DNA from 3 places in the Pseudarthrobacter phenanthrenivorans Sphe3 genome. Region 3 is predicted to be linked to each of the others. Evidence: riboswitches for the same ligand, from Rfam matches in the RefSeq annotation. Region 3 holds a riboswitch; each other region holds the start of a gene.
The links. Region 3 has a riboswitch for thiamine pyrophosphate ahead of thiD (bifunctional hydroxymethylpyrimidine kinase/phosphomethylpyrimidine kinase). Riboswitches for the same ligand answer to the same signal wherever they lie in the genome.
Positions count from the first base shown of each region.

Region 1: linked by a shared signal. The riboswitch ahead of ASPHE3_RS13040 (FAD-dependent oxidoreductase) and the one ahead of thiD (bifunctional hydroxymethylpyrimidine kinase/phosphomethylpyrimidine kinase) in region 3 are both predicted to bind thiamine pyrophosphate.
Region 2: linked by a shared signal. The riboswitch ahead of ASPHE3_RS18330 (ECF transporter S component) and the one ahead of thiD (bifunctional hydroxymethylpyrimidine kinase/phosphomethylpyrimidine kinase) in region 3 are both predicted to bind thiamine pyrophosphate.

Region 1 is NC_015145.1:2,819,985-2,825,984, reverse strand. It holds gene ASPHE3_RS13055 (DEAD/DEAH box helicase) at 1-51, opposite strand, end outside; gene ASPHE3_RS13050 (RNB domain-containing ribonuclease) at 357-1,877, opposite strand; gene thiE (thiamine phosphate synthase) at 1,954-2,694, opposite strand; TPP riboswitch at 2,722-2,839, shown strand; gene ASPHE3_RS13040 (FAD-dependent oxidoreductase) at 2,832-4,190, shown strand; gene thiS (sulfur carrier protein ThiS) at 4,187-4,423, shown strand; gene ASPHE3_RS13030 (thiazole synthase) at 4,426-5,241, shown strand; gene ASPHE3_RS13025 (4a-hydroxytetrahydrobiopterin dehydratase) at 5,285-5,623, shown strand; gene ASPHE3_RS13020 (hypothetical protein) at 5,737-6,000, opposite strand, start outside.
Region 2 is NC_015145.1:3,945,572-3,951,571, reverse strand. It holds gene ASPHE3_RS18355 (glycosyltransferase family 2 protein) at 1-509, opposite strand, end outside; gene ASPHE3_RS18350 (iron-containing redox enzyme family protein) at 506-1,561, opposite strand; gene ASPHE3_RS18345 (DUF4383 domain-containing protein) at 1,558-2,064, opposite strand; gene ASPHE3_RS18340 (hypothetical protein) at 2,156-2,365, opposite strand; gene ASPHE3_RS18335 (heme-degrading domain-containing protein) at 2,362-2,913, opposite strand; TPP riboswitch at 2,986-3,121, shown strand; partial or broken gene ASPHE3_RS18330 (ECF transporter S component) at 3,188-3,812, shown strand; gene ASPHE3_RS18325 (ABC transporter ATP-binding protein) at 3,812-5,365, shown strand; gene ASPHE3_RS18320 (energy-coupling factor transporter transmembrane component T family protein) at 5,379-6,000, shown strand, end outside.
Region 3 is NC_015145.1:2,406,069-2,412,068, forward strand. It holds gene rplU (50S ribosomal protein L21) at 1-116, opposite strand, end outside; gene thiD (bifunctional hydroxymethylpyrimidine kinase/phosphomethylpyrimidine kinase) at 381-1,910, opposite strand; TPP riboswitch at 1,918-2,015, opposite strand; gene ASPHE3_RS11195 (Rne/Rng family ribonuclease) at 2,157-5,750, opposite strand.

The sequences.
Region 1 (6,000 bases), 410 kb from region 3:
TTCGGTGCCGGAGTCATCGGTCAAGAGCTGGTGGGTATGCAATTCACTCACGGGGGAGTTTCCTTATTCATTTGGGCAATGGCGCTGCCTGCTCAACGGGCCGGCCAGGGGCCGCTCCGGAGCACGCTCGGGCGCGCACGCAATTCCAGTGGAAGCCGATCGCGGGCTATCTAAAATGCTGGCACTGGTGACCAGCGGGTGTATCTCAAGATCGCGTAGGGGCGGGCTTGTTGGTTTCAAATCAAGGAAATCAACGACCGGGCATCCGTTTCTACTTCTTCAGTCTAGCCGCAAGGGGGCGGAATCCCGGCTTTGGCCGCTTGTGCCCGCGGGAGAAGTGGCAAAACCGGCCTGGTTCAGGACGCCGGAGGGCTCAGTTCGAAATGCACTTCCCGGGTGGCGATGTCAGAGGAAATGAGGCGGACCCGGACTTTGGTGCCGGCTTCCAGGTCACCCGCGCACCGGGCAGTGACAGCGGGTTCAGCAATCTGGATGATCCCGGAACCGCCGTTGCCGTTGCCGTTGCGCCCGTTGCCGCCCTTCCCGTTGCCGTTCCTGCCGTTGCCGCCGTTTCCGTTTTCCTTCTGCGGCTTGGACCCGGAGATCACGATCGCGTCGAATTCCTGTCCGATGTGGTTGATCAGCAGCGCCGCTTCCACGGTGTCCAGGGCCATGCGCTCCATGCGGGAGGCCAGCTGGTCGGAACCGGCCATGATCTCGGGTAAGGACGGCAACGCGTCCCGTACCCAGCCCGGTACGTCGCCGCCGTTGCTCAGTGCCTCGCAGGTCACCAGCACGAAGCGGTCCACCAGCCGGCGCAGCGGTGCCGTCGTGTGCGCGTAGGCCGCGCCGATCGCGGACTGGACCGCATCTTCCGGAACTGTCCCGTCGAAGGCGGTGTAAGCGGCGCCGCGGAACAGCATGCCTGCCGAATGCATGATGGCCAGCTGGCGCGGGTCGGTAGGATCCAGGCTCCGCAGGTATTCGCCGTAGCTCATTTCGCCGTTCCAGGGCCGCCCCAGCGCCTCCGTCTGCAGCCGGAAATGGTTCAGGGAGCGTTCATCCGGCGAGGGCATGGTCCGCAGTATGCCCACTTTCCCGGCCAGCATCATCTGCGCTGCGGCCATGCCGGTCATGAGCGAGATCTGGGCGTTCCAGTCCTCCACCGGCAGCTGCGGGGCAGCGGCAATCCGGTAGCCGCCGTCGGGAAGCTGCACTATCTCCTGGTCCGGCATGTTCAGGCTGGCGCCCTCCCTTGCGCGCTCCAGCTCCACTCGCTTGAGCCCCACTTCCCTCAGGAGGTGCAGCACGTCGGAGGGGCTGCCGCCGTCGAGCTCCGCCTGGGCCCCCTTGTAGCTGAGCTTGGCCCGGCTCCGCATCCGCGCCCGCCTGACGGCAACCTCGGCCACCTCGGCCCCCTCGTCAAGGCGGAAGTCCCACACGAACGCGGAGCAGTCCTGGCCGGGCAGGAGGCTTCCCGCCCCCTCGCTGATGACTTCCGGATGCAGCGGGATGCGGCCGTCCGGCGTGTAGAACGTCTGTCCCCGGCGCCGTGTCTCGGCGTCCAGCGGTCCGCCGGGTGCAACAAAGGAGGGAACGTCAGCGATGGCATACAGCACCCGGTAGCCCCCGCCGTCGCGTTCGATAAAAAGCGCCTGGTCCAGGTCGGTGGACGACGCCGGATCGATCGTGATGAACTCCACCGCCGTCAGGTCATAGGCCGGAAGCCGCAAAGCCGAGACTGCGGCTTCCGCGTCCTCCACTGCCTCGGCAGGGTACGGGCCGGGCAGCTCAAGCTCGGTCCGCAGCGCGCTCAGGGCCGCCTCAAGGGCGTTCGTGTGCTCGTGGACATTGGGGGCCAGCCGATGATGTGACACGAAAATCAGCGTAGCCCCAATTGTGCGGATCGTGCATGAAACGGCGCGGAGGACGGGCTGGTTTTCGGCTGCAGCCTCACGGACGGGCGGCGTCCAGCGCAGCCAGGAGTGAAGCTGCCGCCGCTGCGGGCTCGTCGGCTTCGGTGATGGCGCGGACCACCACGATCCGGCTGGCGCCGGCCTCCACCACCTGTTCCACGTTGCCGTGGTCAATCCCGCCGATCGCGAACCAGGGGACGCCGCCGTCGGACTCTTCCTGCCGGCCCGCTGCGGCGGCAGCGTACTTCACCAGGTCCAGTCCGACGGCGGCGCGGCCCGGCTTGGTGGGTGTTGCCCAGAGGGGTCCCACGCAGAAGTAGTCCAGCGCTGCGGGCCCCGCAGCAGCTGCCAGGGCCGCGTCCACCTGCTCCGGGCTGTGGCTGGACAGGCCAATAGCGGCGTTCCCGTTGAGCAGCGTTCTGGCCGCGTTGAGGGGGAGGTCCTTCTGTCCAATGTGGAACACCGGCGCACCGGAAAGGACGGCGATGTCCGCACGGTCGTTCACGGCCCACAAGCGGCCGTGGCGGACGGCCGCTTCCTTCAGCAACGCCAGCAGTTCCAGTTCCTCTGCCGCCTCAATCGACTTGTCCCGCAACTGGATGATGTCCACCCCGCCCGCGAACGCGGCATCGACGAACTGTTCGAAGTCGCCGCGGTCCCGCCGCGCATCCGTGCAGAGGTACAACCGTGCTGCCTGCAGGCCTGCGCTGCCTTCGGCATTGATAAAGGCGTCGGTTCCGGGGACATGGGAAGCGGCGGGGGAGGGGGACACATTCATGGGAGCCAGCCTAGTTCCTCTACACTGGCCTCGTACTGCGGGAGCCGCGGCAGCTGTCATAAAGCGCCGGGCTGAGAGGGCGTCAGAGCCGACCGCTTGACCTGATCCGGCTAATACCGGCGTAGGGAAGGAGACACATGAGCGAACCGCCGCACCCTGGTGCTTTCGATGAACCAGCCGGGCCAGGGGCCGTGATCCGTGCCGATGTTGCCGTTATCGGCGGAGGAGTCATCGGGCATTCCATCGCCTGGGAGGTGAGGCGGTCCGGGCGGTCAGTGGTGGTCATCGATGATGCCCCCGGCTCCGGGGCCAGCTGGGCTGCTGCAGGAATGCTTGCTCCCGTCAGCGAACTGCACTACCAGGAGGAAGACCTCCTGGAGCTCATGCTCGACGCTGCCGCCCGCTGGCCCGCTTTTGCCGCTGACCTCGCCGCGGCTGCCGGGTCGGATCCCGGATACCTTACGACGCCGACGCTCGCCGTGGGTGCCGACTCCGCCGACCGGCAGGCGCTGCTGGACCTGCGGGCCGTGCAGCAGGCCAACGGACTCACGGTGGAGCCCCTCACCATCCGTGAAGCCCGGCGGCGGGAGCCCCTGCTGAGCCCTGCCATTGCCTGCGCGCTGGATACCCCTGCTGACCATCAGGTGGATCCGCGGCAACTGCTGGCCTGCCTGCGCCGTACCCTGGCCCGGCACGAGGGCGGAGCCGGGAGCGGCGGAAGCTTCGTGGCCGGAGCCGTGGACGGCTATGCCGTGCCGGACAGGGCAGCGGGCCTGTTCTGGCAGGACGGTGCAGTTTCGGGCGCGCGGCTGGCCGGCGGCGGGACTGTCCTTGCCGGGGAGACAGTGGTGGCCAATGGCCTGGACGCGGCGGCACTCGCCGGCCTGCCGGAGGACCTGCGCCTGCCCTTGCGGCCCGTGCACGGTGACATCCTGCGCCTGGCAGTGCCCGCACACCTCCGGCCCCTGCTTACCTCCACCGTCAGGGGACTTGTCCGTGGTGTCCCCGTGTACATCGTGCCGCGCCGGGATGGCACTGTGGTGGTCGGGGCCACGCAGCGGGAGGATGCCCTCGGGCAGGGCAACGGGTCCAACACCGGGGCGGTCTCCGCCGGGGGTGTTTACCAGCTGCTCCGCGACGCCCAGGTTTTGGTGCCCGCGGTGGCGGAGCTCGAGCTGCTGGAATGCACAGCACGTCCCAGGTCCGGCACTCCGGACAACGCCCCGCTGCTGGGGCGGGTGCCGCTGGCGGTCCGCCCTGCAGGGCACGAAGAACAGAAGTACGTGGAAGGCCTCATCATCGCCACCGGCTTTTTCCGCCATGGCGTACTGCTGGCCCCCGCCGCGGCCGCAATCTGCCGGGAGTTGCTGGACGGCAGGGGAGACCCGCGCTGGGTCCCTTTTGATCCCGCACGTTTTTCGGACGGCCTTTCGCGCAGCGCAGTCCGCCCGGGTGGCGTTGCCGCCACCGGACCTGACATCAAGGAGAAAGTATGAATATCACCCTGAACGGAACCGGGCATACCGTGCCTGAGGGCGCATCCATCACCATGCTCGTCAGCGAGGTCACGGGGCGTGACCTGGCTGCTGACGGCCAGGCTGTTGACGGCCGCCGGCTGGGCGTGGCGGTGGCACGCAACGCCACTGTGGTGCCGCGGAGCATGTGGTTCGCCACCGCGCTCGCGGAGGGCGACGACGTCGAACTCGTAACCGCAGTCCAAGGAGGCTGACCATGACCGAAACCAGCACCCTCCATGCCGGCGCCGGGCAGGACCCGCAGGACGCCCTGGTGATTGACGGCGTCGCCCTGGGGTCACGGCTGATTATGGGGACGGGTGGCGCCCCCAGCCTGGACGGCCTGGGCGCCGCGCTCCTGGCCTCCGGAACCTCTCTCACCACGGTGGCGATGCGCCGCTATTCACCCGCCGAGACGGGCTCGCTCTTCCAGCTGCTGCTGGACCACGGCATCCGGGTCCTTCCCAACACCGCGGGGTGTTTCACCGCCCGGGATGCCGTCCTCACCGCCGAGCTTGCCCGGGAGGCGCTGGAAACAGACTGGGTGAAGCTTGAGGTCATCGCCGACGAGCACACCCTCCTGCCGGACGCCGTCGAGCTCGTGGACGCCACCGAACAGCTGGTCAACAGGGGGTTCAAGGTGTTTGCGTACACCAATGACGATCCCGTCCTCGCGCTTCGGCTCGAGAACCTGGGCGCCACCGCCGTGATGCCGCTCGGTTCTCCCATCGGTACCGGCCTGGGCATCCTCAATCCGCACAACATCGAGCTCATCGTGTCCCGCGCCTCGGTTCCGGTGGTGCTGGACGCCGGCATCGGCACCGCGTCCGACGCCGCCCTCGCCATGGAGCTGGGGTGCGACGCCGTGCTGCTCGCGACGGCGGTGACCCGCGCGCAGGACCCGGCGATGATGGGGGAGGCCTTCAAACACGCCGTTATCGCGGGTAGGCTGGCGAGAGCGGCCGGTCGTATACCCCGCCGTGAACACGCGCTGGCGTCGTCGGCGATGGAGGGCAGGGCAGAGTTCCTGTAGTTGCCCGTTTTCCGCCGCCGGCGCCCTCACCCTAGGAGCAGCAGTGGCGGGCAAGGAAGCAGTTCCCCCGGAACGCATCGACGAAGCCCTGGCTGCACTGCCGGACTGGAGGTTGGACGACGGCGGTCTGGTCACCGTCTTCAAGACGCCGACGGCGGCCGCCGCGCTCGAGCTGATTGCCGCCGTCGGACGCCTGGCCGAGGACCTGAACCACCACCCGGACCTCGACTGGCGCTACAACCGGGTCTTTATCCGCTACACCTCCCACGACGCCGGAGGACAGGTGACCGAGCGGGATCTCGCGGCAGCCGCCGGCTCCAGTGAAGCGGCGGCAGCGGCGGGGGCCGTGGCGGAACCGGCGAAGTACGCGCCGGGGCGCTGATTACCGGCCACGTCAAGCGGCCCTGTCATTGGAGCGCTGCAACATTGTCCTTAAGCAAAGGGGCCGCCACCCCAGGGGGTGGCGGCCACTTTGGCTTGCGCAGGAACCCGTAACTAGGCCCGAAGGATAGCCGTCAGCCGTTCTATATCCTGGCGGGCACGCCTGCGGCCAAGATACAGGGCTGCCGCAGTTGCGGCGGCGGCGCCCAGCACGATGGGCAGGACCCACGGCAGCCAGGTCAGCCCGGGCCGGTACCCAAAGCCGGCGGCCATGAGGGTGATCCACGTCAGGGCCGCCGCTGCCACGGCTACCCCGGCGGGCAGGCCCGCCCCGTACTTGGCGTGCCGCTTGTCATTCGCCCAGACAATAAAGCCTGC
Region 2 (6,000 bases), 1.5 Mb from region 3:
CAGGCACGGTTGATGAGCGTCCTGGCCGTATCCCAGCACGCGTGCCAAGGGAGGGGATCGAAGTAATTCTGCGGGCGCACCACGTCCGCTGAACGGAGGTGATGGACGACGGCGGCGAGGGCCTCGCGCGTGTAGCGGACGTCGTCGTCGGCAATCACCAGGAGGTCCGCCGTCGAGTCCCGTACGCCCGTCATGACCCCGGCGACTTTGCCGTTGCCGCCGCTGCCCGCCCTTGGAGGGATGTGCTTGACGGCGGCGGGGAACAGCACCCGGTGCTGTTCGAAGAGCCGTACCGGCGAACCGTCCACCACCGTGACGGGAATCCATTCCGTGAGGCGGCGGAGGTAGGCGGCCAGTTCCGGCAGGCAGGAATCGTCGGTCCAGCGCAGGGGCAGGATGTATTCGACGGATCCTTCCAAGGCGGGTCCCTCCACGGCGGGTCCCTCCACCGCGGAATTGTCCTGGGCGGGTCCCTCCACGGCGGACCGCGCCGCAGGCTGGCTGCTCATGCTGCCGCCGGTACAGCCGCCCTGAGGGAGCTTCGGCCGTTTTCCCAGGACTGCAGGATGTGCGCCGACAGCCGGCCGTCGATGGCCATGACTGCCGTGGCTCCGAACAGCACGTCCCCGAGCAGGTGCGGTTCTGCCTCCACCAGCCCGCCGGCCAGGTCACGGCCGGCGATCTGTTCATGGACGGCGTCCGCTTCCACATGCTCGTCGAAGTAGCGGGTCACGCCGGCATCGAAACCAAGCCGGCGAAACCCGTTGCCGTACAGGCGGTTGGGCTGGGAAGACGTCATTTCATACATGGCCAGGTGCCCGGTGATGGCCCCCCGCAGCCGCCGGTTCAGCCCGAACAGGGACATCAGGTTCACCGCCGCGAGGGAAATCGCGGGGACCGCGTCAACATACGCTCCATAGGCGCAGTCCATTCCCAGCCCGCTCATGGTTCGGGCGAACAGCGTGCTGTGCATCCGCTCGGGCCGCCCGCCGCCGTACTCGTCAGCCTGGATTTCCACGAGCGCCGCCTTGGCCCGTCCGGACAGGCGGGGGATGGCGAAGGTGTGGGGGTCCGCTTCCTTGAGCTGGTAGATGGACTTGTGGACCAGGAATTCCTTGAGCTGGTCCAGGGTTGCCTTTTTCGCCACATAGCGGGAAAGGCTGGGACCGCTGTCCTGCGCCGCGAGGCCGAACAGGACGGCCGCCACGGCGTCGCTGGTGGGGACCATGTCCGCGGGAAGCTCCAGCTCACCGGCCGCCTCATGGGCGGCTTGCCTGAGGGCGGCTTCGAAGGGCTTTTCCAGTGAATGCCGCAGCTGGATCAGTCCCGGCGCCCACTCCCACTCATCACTGACGCCCTCGAGCCCGGAGTAGTGGAGTTCGTAGAGGCAAAACAGCGTGAGTTGCAGGTCATCGTCCTCGATGATGTCTATCTCGGCCGCCAGGCGGGCGGCCGCCATCCGGTGCAGCCCGTCCAGGCCTTCCGTGTCCGCGCCCGGGGCGCCGGCGAGGACGCTGAACAAGGCCGTGCTGATGGGTCCACGCGGTCCGGGGATTCTCATGATGCTCCTTCAGATCTGGTGCTGGCGCTGGTGCTGGCGTTGCTGCCGTTGTTGGTGCTCGCGTTGGTGGCAGGGCCCCTTGCCAGCATGACGGCCAGGGCGATCATGGCCAGGCCCAGGACCAGGTGCAGCCAGTTGTCGGCGTTGTTTGCCGGGACGAAGTTTGCCGGCGTGGTGTCGCCTACCAGCAGGCCGTACAGCCACAGGACGAGGTAGATCACTCCGCCATAGACGAGGTAGCTCCTGGCTTGCGCGTGGGTGCGCGCCATCAGGACGCCTGCCACACCGAAGAGCAGGTGCACGATGTTGTGAAGTGCTGAAACCTGGAAAATCCCCAGCAGGAGCGCTCCGGATCCATGGCCGGCAAGGCCCAGGGAACCATAGTTGGCGGTGACGCCCGGGACGAAGCCGAGGACGCCAGCCAGGCAGAACACGGCGGCGGTGCCCAAAGCAGCTCTCTGCAGGCCTGTGCGGGCGCCTGTCAGGCGGGTGCTGGCTGCCATGTCCTGTACTCCTCATAAGCCGGGAGACAACATAGTAAGCATGATTACTATGTAAATGCTAAGCAGCCTTTGTATTTCCTCTGGCGGCGGATCAGCCCGCCGCGCTGTTCCACGTGTAGGGGTTCGCGTCGTCCCCGCCCCGGCGGCCGTGGTCATAGCCCTGCTGCCAGGAATTTCCGACGGCGGACACCAGCTCCGCCAGCAGCGGATAGTAAGGGTGGTCCGGGCCGATGAAAATCATCTCATCCGAGGCTTTGTCCAGCGCCGCCCGGACCTGGTTTTCGCCGGCCGGTCCGGTCACAACCCGTCTCCGGACCGCACTCCCTGAAGGACCTCCCGCAACGCCTCCACCACCAGATCATGGTCCTGGACCTGCGGAAGCCCGGAAACTGTGACGGTGGCTACCGCACCCACGCCAGTCACATAGACGGGAAACGACCCGCCATGGGCGGCATAGCGGCGTTCGTCGAACCAGCCCTGATCCTCGATTCGTCCGCCCCCGAGCCGGCCGCGCAGTCCCACCAGCAGCGAGGGCACCTCGTACCGGGCGGCAGTGCGCTGCTTGGCGCGGATCCAGTGGTCGTTGTCCGGTGTGGCGCCAGGCAGGGCCACGTGGAAGAGGACCTGCCTGCCCTTGGTGATGTCGATGGCGATGGGCAGGTCCCGTTCCTTGCCCAGTTCCACCAGGAGCAGGCCCAGGTTCAGGGAATCATCCGGAGAAAACCCGGGAAACTGCAGTTCCCGGACTTCCGCCTCGATCCGGGCGATCAATGCTTCCAGCGATCCCTCGGGCTGGGCGGCGTCGGAGTCCGGATCGTACTCGGTCACATGGGGCGGAGTGGCAGTCATGGGCCACAATCTACCCCTCCTGCGGTGTAAACTGGACCACGCCCACCAGGGCGATTATTTACACACAGAATCATTCAACGACAGGGGAGCGCCGCCGTCGGACTGGCCATGCCAGGCACCGCAGGTGGGCGCTGAGAGTGCGGACAGCCGCAGACCCTCGAACCTGATCCGGTTAGTACCGGCGCAAGGGAGTCGAGTTCTCGAAGTGCGCGCGCATCGGCAGCAGTGCCGGCAGCCGCGTCCACTTTCCCCTCCTGTTCCTCAGGAGGATCGCATGGCAACAACAGCAGTGAAGAAGAGCACGGCCAAGTCCTGGCGCGTGGTGGACATCGTGGTGGCGGCCCTTATCGCCATTGCCGGCGGCGTTATTTTCTGGGCGTGGTCCCAGGGTGCGGCCGCAGTCTCGGCGCCCATGAATGCCGTCTACCCCGCCCCTCACGGGCCTCATCGCCGGCGGCTGGATGATTCCGGCGGTACTAGGCATGCTCATCATTCGCAAGCCCGGCGCCGCGCTGTTCTGCGAGACCGTTGCAGCCACCGGTGAGCTGCTCATGGGCTCCCAGTACGGCGCCTCCGTACTGTTCTCCGGCTTTGTCCAGGGCCTGGGAGCGGAGATCGTTTTCGCGATCTTCGTGTACCGGAAGTTCAACCTGCCCGTTTCCCTGTTGGCAGGCGCTGCGGCGGGCCTCTTCTGCGGCCTGAACGACTCCTTCGCTCCGTGGGGCTGGAACATCGCGTACTCAGGCGGCGACAAGCTGGCGTACATCATCTTCACCATGATTTCCGGCGCGATCATCGCGGGCGCCCTGTCCTGGCTCGCCACCCGCGGGCTGGCGAAGACCGGCGTCCTGAGCTCCTTTGCCTCACGAAAGGCAGCAACGGAGCCCGTCTTCTCCTGATGGCTGCACCTACCCGCCATGACGCTCCGGCGGCAGTGCGTCCGGCGGCCGTCAGCGCCCGCGGCTGGGGCTGGCGGCATGCCGGGCGGTCCACGCCCGCGGTGCAGGCCCTTGAGCTGGACATCCTGCCGGGGGAGCGCGTCCTCCTGCTGGGGCCATCGGGCGCCGGCAAGTCCACCCTCCTCCATGCCTTGGCAGGGGTGCTGGGCGATGCGGACGACGACGGCGGGGCCGGCGACTCCGACGAATCCGGCTCGCTGCTGGTTGACGGGGCGTCCCCGCGCGAACAGCGTGGCCGCGCCGGCCTCATGCAGCAGGACCCGGAGACCCAGGTGGTCCTCTCCCGGGTAGGCGACGACGTCGCTTTCGGTGCGGAGAACCTTGCCGTGCCCCGCGACGCCATCTGGGCCCGCGTGCATGAAGCATTGGACGACGTCGGCCTGTCCCACCTGCCGCTGGACCATCCGACGTCGGCACTGTCCGGCGGGCAGAAGCAGCGCCTCGCGCTGGCAGGCATCCTCGCCATGCGCCCGGGGCTGATCCTGCTGGACGAGCCTACTGCCAATCTCGATCCCGCTGGGGTCCTGGAGGTGCGTGACGCGGTGGCGCGGTGCCTGGACAAGACCGGGGCCACCCTGGTGGTGGTGGAACACCGCGTGTCCGTATGGAAGGACCTGGTGGACCGCATCGTGGTGCTTCAGCCGGGCAGCGCCACTGAGGAAGCGGTGCTGCTCGACGGCCCGCCGGACCAGGTGCTGGCGGATGCGCGCAGCATGCTGATTGCCGCCGGTGTCTGGGTGCCCGGCTATGTCCCGGACACCAGGCCGCGCGGGCAGGAACCCGCCGCCGGTGCAGGCAGCCTGCTGCTCGCCGCCGAGAATCTGGCCGTGTCCCGCGAAAGAGCACGCCGCACCGGCTTCCGGAAGATACCTCCGGTGCCCGTGCAGGAAGGTATCTCAGCGCAGGTGCGTGCCGGACAGGCGCTGGCAATCACGGGTCCCAACGGAGCCGGGAAGTCAACGTTTGCCCTGACCCTGGCCGGACTCCTCGAGCCGGCCGCGGGGAAGGTTTCCGCCACCCTGGACCTCAGCCGCGGCGCCGGAATAGACCCGTACAAGTGGAAAGCCGAGGTGCTCATTGAGCGGATCGGCACGGTGTTCCAGGAACCCGAGCACCAGTTCGTCACGGGCAATGTGCTTGACGAGCTGCGTTTCGGGCCGCGGCACCTGGGCCATGGCGGGGAGCGCGTGGACGAGCTGCTGGAGCGGCTGCGGCTTGCCCACCTCGTGGACGCCAACCCTTACACGCTCTCGGGCGGGGAGAAGCGGCGGCTTTCCGTGGCCACCGTCCTGGCCGCCCACCCCCAGGTGCTGGTCCTGGACGAGCCCACGTTCGGCCAGGATGCCAACACGTGGGCGGAGCTGGCGTCGTTCCTGTCCGAGCTGTTGGACGCCGGCACGGCCGTGGTGTCCGTGACGCACGACGCCGAATTCACGGCCGCGCTGGGCGGGACGGAACTGCGGATGGCCGCGGCGGGACAGGTGCAGCCATGAGGTGGGAGGCATCGTGAGGCAGGAGCTCAACCTGCGCGGAAACCAGGCGCTGCTTGCCCGGGCCAACCCCCTGAGCAAGTTTGCCGCCGTCTTCCTCATAACTGCGGTGCTGGCGCTGTCCATCGATTGGGTGTCCGCGTCCGTTGCGCTCGCCTTTGAGTTCCTGCTCTTCCCACTGGCCGGACTCACCCTGACGCTGCTGTGGCAGCGCGGCTGGCCGCTCATCCTGGCGGCCGCGGTAGGGGGCTGGAGCACCTCCATCCTGGCGCCGGACAGCGGCAGGACGCTGATCGACGTCGGCATCTGGACCATGAGTGAAGGTTCGCTGGAGTTGGGGATCGGTTTCATGCTGCGCGGACTGGCGATTGCGCTGCCTGCCGTGCTGCTGATGAGCTGTACGGATCCCACGGACCTGGCCGATGCGCTGGCGCAGAAGGCGCGGCTGCCGCACCGGTTCGTCCTGGGGACGCTGGCCGCCATGCGGCTGGTGGGGCTGATGGCGGAAGAGTGGCAGACCATCGGCATGGCGCGCCGCGCGCGCGGGGTGGGATCCAGGGGCACTGCGGCGCAGCGGATCAAGGCCACCCTGGGGCAGAGCTTCGGGCTCCTGGTGCAGGCCATCCGCAGGGCGTCAC
Region 3 (6,000 bases):
AGTGCGGGCAGCTGAATGGTGCTGCCAGCTCCACCGGCGACGCGGTTCAGGGTAACGAAGTCTCCAACGGAAACCTTCTCTTGGCGGCCGCCTGCGCGGACAATCGCGTACACCACTTGGGAACTCACTTCTCTCGACGTTTATTACAAATTTGCGTGCGGAACCCTGCTCCGTAAGTGGCTGGGCTCTCGCTGTGCCTCAACGCCGTGGGGTCATAACCCAAGTGTTGGCGTAAGCACCGAAGATCTAGAATACGCTAGTTTTGTCTCCGGCCGCAAATGAGGCTGGTCCCGGCGGGTTGTCTGTGATAGGAACCACACAACAATTCCGCAGCCGGACCGGCGCCCCACCATACTACCGGTGCGCGGCGCCGGCGGCAGTCAGGAGTGAAGGCGCGGCGCGTCGAAAAACTCCACTTCCAAGCGGCAGGACTGCTTGAAGGCGGTCACCATGGCGGCCCTTTCAGCGTCCGAGGCGGTCAGTCCGGCGCGGTCCACCACGGCAATCGCCGTCCGGGTTGCTTCGGCAAAGCCCTCATCGGCATAGGTGCGGAGCCAGTCCGCGTAGGGATGTCCGGCCGGTTCCCCGGCAGCAAGGAACTGGGCGTGGAGCGCCTTCCCGGCTTCGGCATACAGCCAGAAGCAGGGCAGGACTGCGGCGGCGAGGACGGCGTAACTGCCCGACGCCGATGCCGCCACCAGGTGGTCCACGTAGGACTTGGTCACCGGGCCGGGCCCGGGCCACACCGGGCGGGCGGCCAGCCAGGAGCGGTGCAGTTCCGATTCCACCTCAAGGCATTGCTGCGCTGAGCGTGCCCAGAAAAGCTGCTCCGCTTCCGTGGGCGCCAGTGCGCTGGCCCTGGCCAGCACCCGCGAGTAGCCATTGAGGTAGATGGCGTCCTGTGCGAGGTAGTACGCAAACTGGTGCTCCGGCAGGGTCCCCGACACCAGGTCCCGGATGAACTCCAGGGCGTAGATCTCTGCCAGGTCGTTTTCCGCTTCCGTCCACAGCCCGGCCGCGAAACTTCCCTCAGGTTTATCCGCCCGGACGTGGTGGAAGTGGTGGACGGGCCCGCTGCCCGATCCCACCCCCAGCCGGCCGGAGGCCTCCAGCGCCCCGGCCAGCCACGGTTTGACCTCCCGGAGCGACGCCTCCCAGTCCCCCAGCCGCGCCTGGACTGTGGCCATGGCGGACGAGAGGGAGCAGCCAGTGCCGTGGCTGTTTGCCGTAGCCACCCGCTTTCCGGGAACCACCACCACTTCCTCACCAAGGATGCCGGAGGTATTGACTAACGCGTCAGGGCACTCGTCCCCGGCAAGGTGGCCGCCTTTGACCAGGACCGTGGCGCCGCTGGCGGAGGCCAGTTGCCTGCCCTGTTCGAGTGCCCCGTCCCAGGTTTCCTGCACCGGACCGCCCACCAGCATGGCGAGTTCGGCGAGATTGGGGGTTATCAAGTGGGCCAGGGGCAGCAGGCCGCGGAGGGCGGCTTCGGCGGACTCCTGGAGCAGGCGGTCGCCGCTGGTGGCCACCATGACAGGGTCCAGGACCACGACGGCGGGACGCACCTTTGCGAGCCATCCCCGGACTGCCTCAATAACTTCGGCGTCGCCCAGCATCCCAATCTTGACGGCGTCAATGACGATGTCATCACTGATGGCCTCGAGCTGCCGGGTGAGGAAGGCAGCGGGAGGGACGTGGACTGCGCTCACACCGCAGGTGTTCTGTGCCGTGAGGGCGGTGATGGCTGCCATGCCGTAGCCGCCGTGGGCGGCGATGCTTTTCAGGTCGGCCTGGATGCCGGCGCCGCCGGACGGGTCGGAACCGGCAATGGACAGGACGCGTGGCACGTCCCGGCCCTGGCCGGCCAGGTCCGCAGCGGCAGGCGCGGGGTGTGGGGTGGCAGCGGGCACTGTAAGGGTCGTAGACAAGAGACATCCCTTCGCCGGTGCTAACCGGACAGGTTCAACGGGTGTGGATCTCAGCCGGCTCTCTGCGCGGCACCCCGTGTCGATTCCCCAGCCTAGCTTTTTTGCCGGCCGAAGGAGGAAGGTGACGCAGTGCGACTGGCACCTGGAGAAAGCCCTGACCCTTAAACAACGGATGCCCGGCAAGCCACACAATACGTGGTTTGCCGGGCATCCGGCTTTTCCCGGGTCCTAGAGCTCGGAGGCAGGGACCCCGACGCCCAGGATGATCGGCGCCTCTGCGGGCTTGCTGCTGCCTGCCTTGGCCGCCTCTGCCTGGCCCGGCTCAGGAGCCTTGGCCGCGTGGGAATGTCCGGACCCGGAGTGTCCCGGCGCCGCGGCCGGAACACCCTCGTGCTGCTGGACGGTGGTTTCATTGGCTGCACCCTGCGCGCGGCTGGCGCTCCGGTTGCGGCGGGCCCTGCGGGGACGGGACTGCTCCAGCGTGTGGTCCGAATAGTCCTTCACCGCGGAAGCAGGAACCGGCCGCTCCTGGGCGGGCTGCTTCAGGACCGGCTGCTTCAGGACCGGCTGGTCCAGAACCGGCTGGCTGTGCACGGGCTGGCTGTGCACGGGCTCGTCCTGGGGTGCGGACGGTTCAGCAGTCGCCGCGGGAGCGGGCTCGCCCAGGTGGGCAAACGCCTCCGCAAGCCGGTCCAGTGTTAGCGCGGGCTTGGCCTGCGGCTCATCTGCATGCTCCACGAACGGCAGGACAACTTTCTCCCCGCCGAACGTCAGGACCGCAGCCGGCCGCGACGCATCGGCGTCGTGCTTCTCCGGCTCTGCCGGTACTGCAGGCTGGGCCTGCGGCTGGGGCTGCTGGGACTGGGACGGCGACTGGGGCGCCTGCCTTGCTGCCGCCACCTCATCGTCGTGCAGGTGGGCAGCATGGGCAGCCGCGGCGATGTTGGCGAGGGCCAGCCTGGTGGCTTCCGCCTTGGCATGCCGCTCGGCGTCGGCCTGGTCAGGGTGGACTGTGTGCACGTGGACCGCGGCAGCGGGGGCCACGTCCGGCTGCTGCCCGCCGCGGCCACGGCGGCGCTTCCGGTCGGGGCGGACGCCCGGCTGGCTGCTGTCCTGGCGCTGGCCCTCCGTGCGGTGGCTCTCGGCGCGGGCATCCGGACGGTTGTCCGAGCGCTGCACATGGTGCTCGGCGGCAACGATGTTGGCGCGGCGGTGCTCCACGGGATCGTCGTGGGTGACCACGCCGCGGCCTGCGCAGGCCTCACACTGCTCGCCGAACACTTCAAGCAGGCCGGTGCCCATGCGCTTGCGCGTCATCTGCACCAGCCCCAGGGAGGTAACCTCGGCCACCTGGTGCTTGGTACGGTCGCGGCCCAGGCACTCCACCAGCCTGCGGAGCACCAGGTCGCGGTTGGATTCAAGCACCATGTCGATGAAGTCGATGACGATGATGCCGCCGATATCGCGCAGGCGCAGCTGGCGGACCACTTCCTCCGCGGCTTCAAGGTTGTTCTTGGTCACGGTCTCTTCGAGGTTGCCGCCGCTGCCGGTGAATTTTCCGGTATTGACGTCCACCACGGTCATGGCCTCCGTGCGGTCGATCACCAGCGAGCCGCCGGAGGGCAGGAAGACCTTCCGCTCCAGGGCCTTGTGGATCTGCTCGTCGATCCGCCAGGCGCTGAAAATGTCCTGGTCCTTGGTCCACTTCTCGAGCCGGCCCACCAGGTCCGGGGCAACGTAGGTGACGTAGGCCTCGATGGTGTCCCAGGCTTCCTCACCGGAGACGATCAGCTTGGAGAAGTCCTCGTTGAAGACGTCGCGGACCACCTTGATGGTGAGGTCCGGTTCCCCGTAGAGCAGCTCAGGGGCAAGGATCTTGGTGGACTGCGACTGGCTTTCGATGCCCTCCCACTGGGCCCGAAGCCGGTTGATGTCGTGCGTCAGCTCCTCTTCGGAGGCGCCTTCGGCAGCGGTGCGGACAATGACGCCTGCCTGCTCTGGAAGCCGGTCCTTGAGGATGCGCTTGAGGCGGTTGCGTTCGACGTCGGGCAGCTTGCGGGAGATGCCCGTCATGGAACCGCCGGGCACGTAGACAAGGTAACGGCCGGGCAGCGAGACCTGGCTGGTCAGGCGTGCACCCTTGTGCCCCACCGGGTCCTTGGTCACCTGGACCAGGACGGTGTCCCCGGACTTCAGCGCGTTTTCGATCCGGCGCTGCTTGCCCTCAAGGTTCACAGCGTCCCAGTTGACCTCACCGGCGTACAGCACGGCGTTGCGGCCGCGTCCGATGTCCACGAAAGCGGCTTCCATGGACGGCAGGACGTTCTGCACCTTCCCGAGGTAGACGTTGCCGATCAGGGAATCCTGCTGGGTCTTGGAGACGAAGTGCTCGGCCAGGACACCGTCTTCCAGGACAGCGATCTGGATTCTGTCGTCGCGCTGGCGCACGATCATCTGGCGGTCCACCGATTCGCGGCGCGCCAGGAACTCGGCCTCGGTGATGACGGTGCGGCGCCGGCCGGTGTCCCGGGATTCACGGCGGCGCTGCTTCTTGGCCTCCAGGCGGGTGGAACCCTTGACGCTGGTGACGCGGTTGCTGACGGCGGGCTCGCTGACCGCGCGGGGCGCGCGGACGCGCGTCACCGTGTTGGGCGGGTCGTCGTCTCCCCCGCCCGACAGTTCGAGGTCCTGGTCGCCCCGGCGGCGGCGGCGGCGACGGCGGGACGTCACGCCCTCTTCCAGCTGGCCTGCTGACTCCTCATCGGCGTCCTCGGCGGCATCGGCGTCGGCAGCGTCGTCGGTGTCAAGATCCGTGTCAGCGTCACGCTCGGCCCGGCTGCGTCCGCGGCGGCCCCGGCCGCGGCGCCTGCGGCGGCTACCGGCGTCGTCCGAATCCTCCTCCGACCCGCCCTCTTCAGGTTCTTCGGCAGGCGCCGGCGCGGGCCGCACCACTGTGCTGAGATCGGGAGCCTGGAACAGCACGGACGTAGGTGAACCGGGTTCCATGAACAGGGAACCAAAGGGGCTGGCAGGGGCGGCAGGCTGGGCAGGTTCCGCGCCGGCTGCTGCCGGTCCTGTTGCTGCTGTCCGTGCGGCCTCTGCTGGGGCCGCTGCGCCTGAGCCGGCGGACGGCTGCGCTGCTTCTCCCTGATCGGCTGCTTCCGGCTGCTGTGCGGTCTCGTTCTGGTCGTCTTCAGCTGCCTGCTCCGCTGCCTCTGCCTGCTGTGCAGCGCCAGGCTCTTCAACAGCCGGTCCCGCGGGTCCAGCCGCGTTGGACACCTGGGCAACCTCCCCGGCGGGATGGGCCGCTGCGGAAAGTTCCGTTTCGGATGCAGCCGCTTCGGGTGCCGCTGCTTCCGGCACGGCCTCGGGAGCTGCCGGTGCCGCTGCCTCTGCCGCAGGGGCAGAGGTCTTGCGGGTGGCGACGCGGCGTCGTCGGACAGGCTTTTCTTCCGCCGCGGCGACGGCCGGCCCGGAGGCAACCGGCCCGGCGGCACCCTGTGCACCGTCGGCGTCGACGGCAGCGGAGGCGCCCTCCTCGGCGGCGAAGGCCGGAAGCGGCTCCGCCGGCTCTGCCGTCTTCCGTGAACGGGTGCGGCGCGCGGGTGTTTTGGCCTCGTTGCCTTCAGTATCGGCGCCTGCGGCAGGCGGGGTGGTGGCGGCGTCCTGCCCCGCGCCGTAAACCTCGGCTTCGGGGATCAGTGCAGCGTCGGCTTTCGGAGCGGCTTTCCGCCGGGTCCTCGTGGCCTTCTTCGGCGGCGTGGCCCCTGCCCCCGTGTCCGCTGCTTCATCGTTAACGGCTAAAACTTGTTCATTATCCATGTGTGGCAACACTCCTGCCCCTGACGTACCGCCACATCCGGCACCCATTGGGGCACATATTGTCAAAACCCGCAGGCGTTGACAGAAGTCAAGTGGATACCCCCAGGTTCGCACCGGCAGTGGGGTGCGGCAGCCCGTGGGGGCCGGCAGGATGTCCTAAAACCCGTTGTTCCAAGTGCCACAACCAGGTGCCGCCCAATGGAGTTGCGGGAGTTGGAATTGAAGAATCCCAAGCCTGCGCTGCTCATCA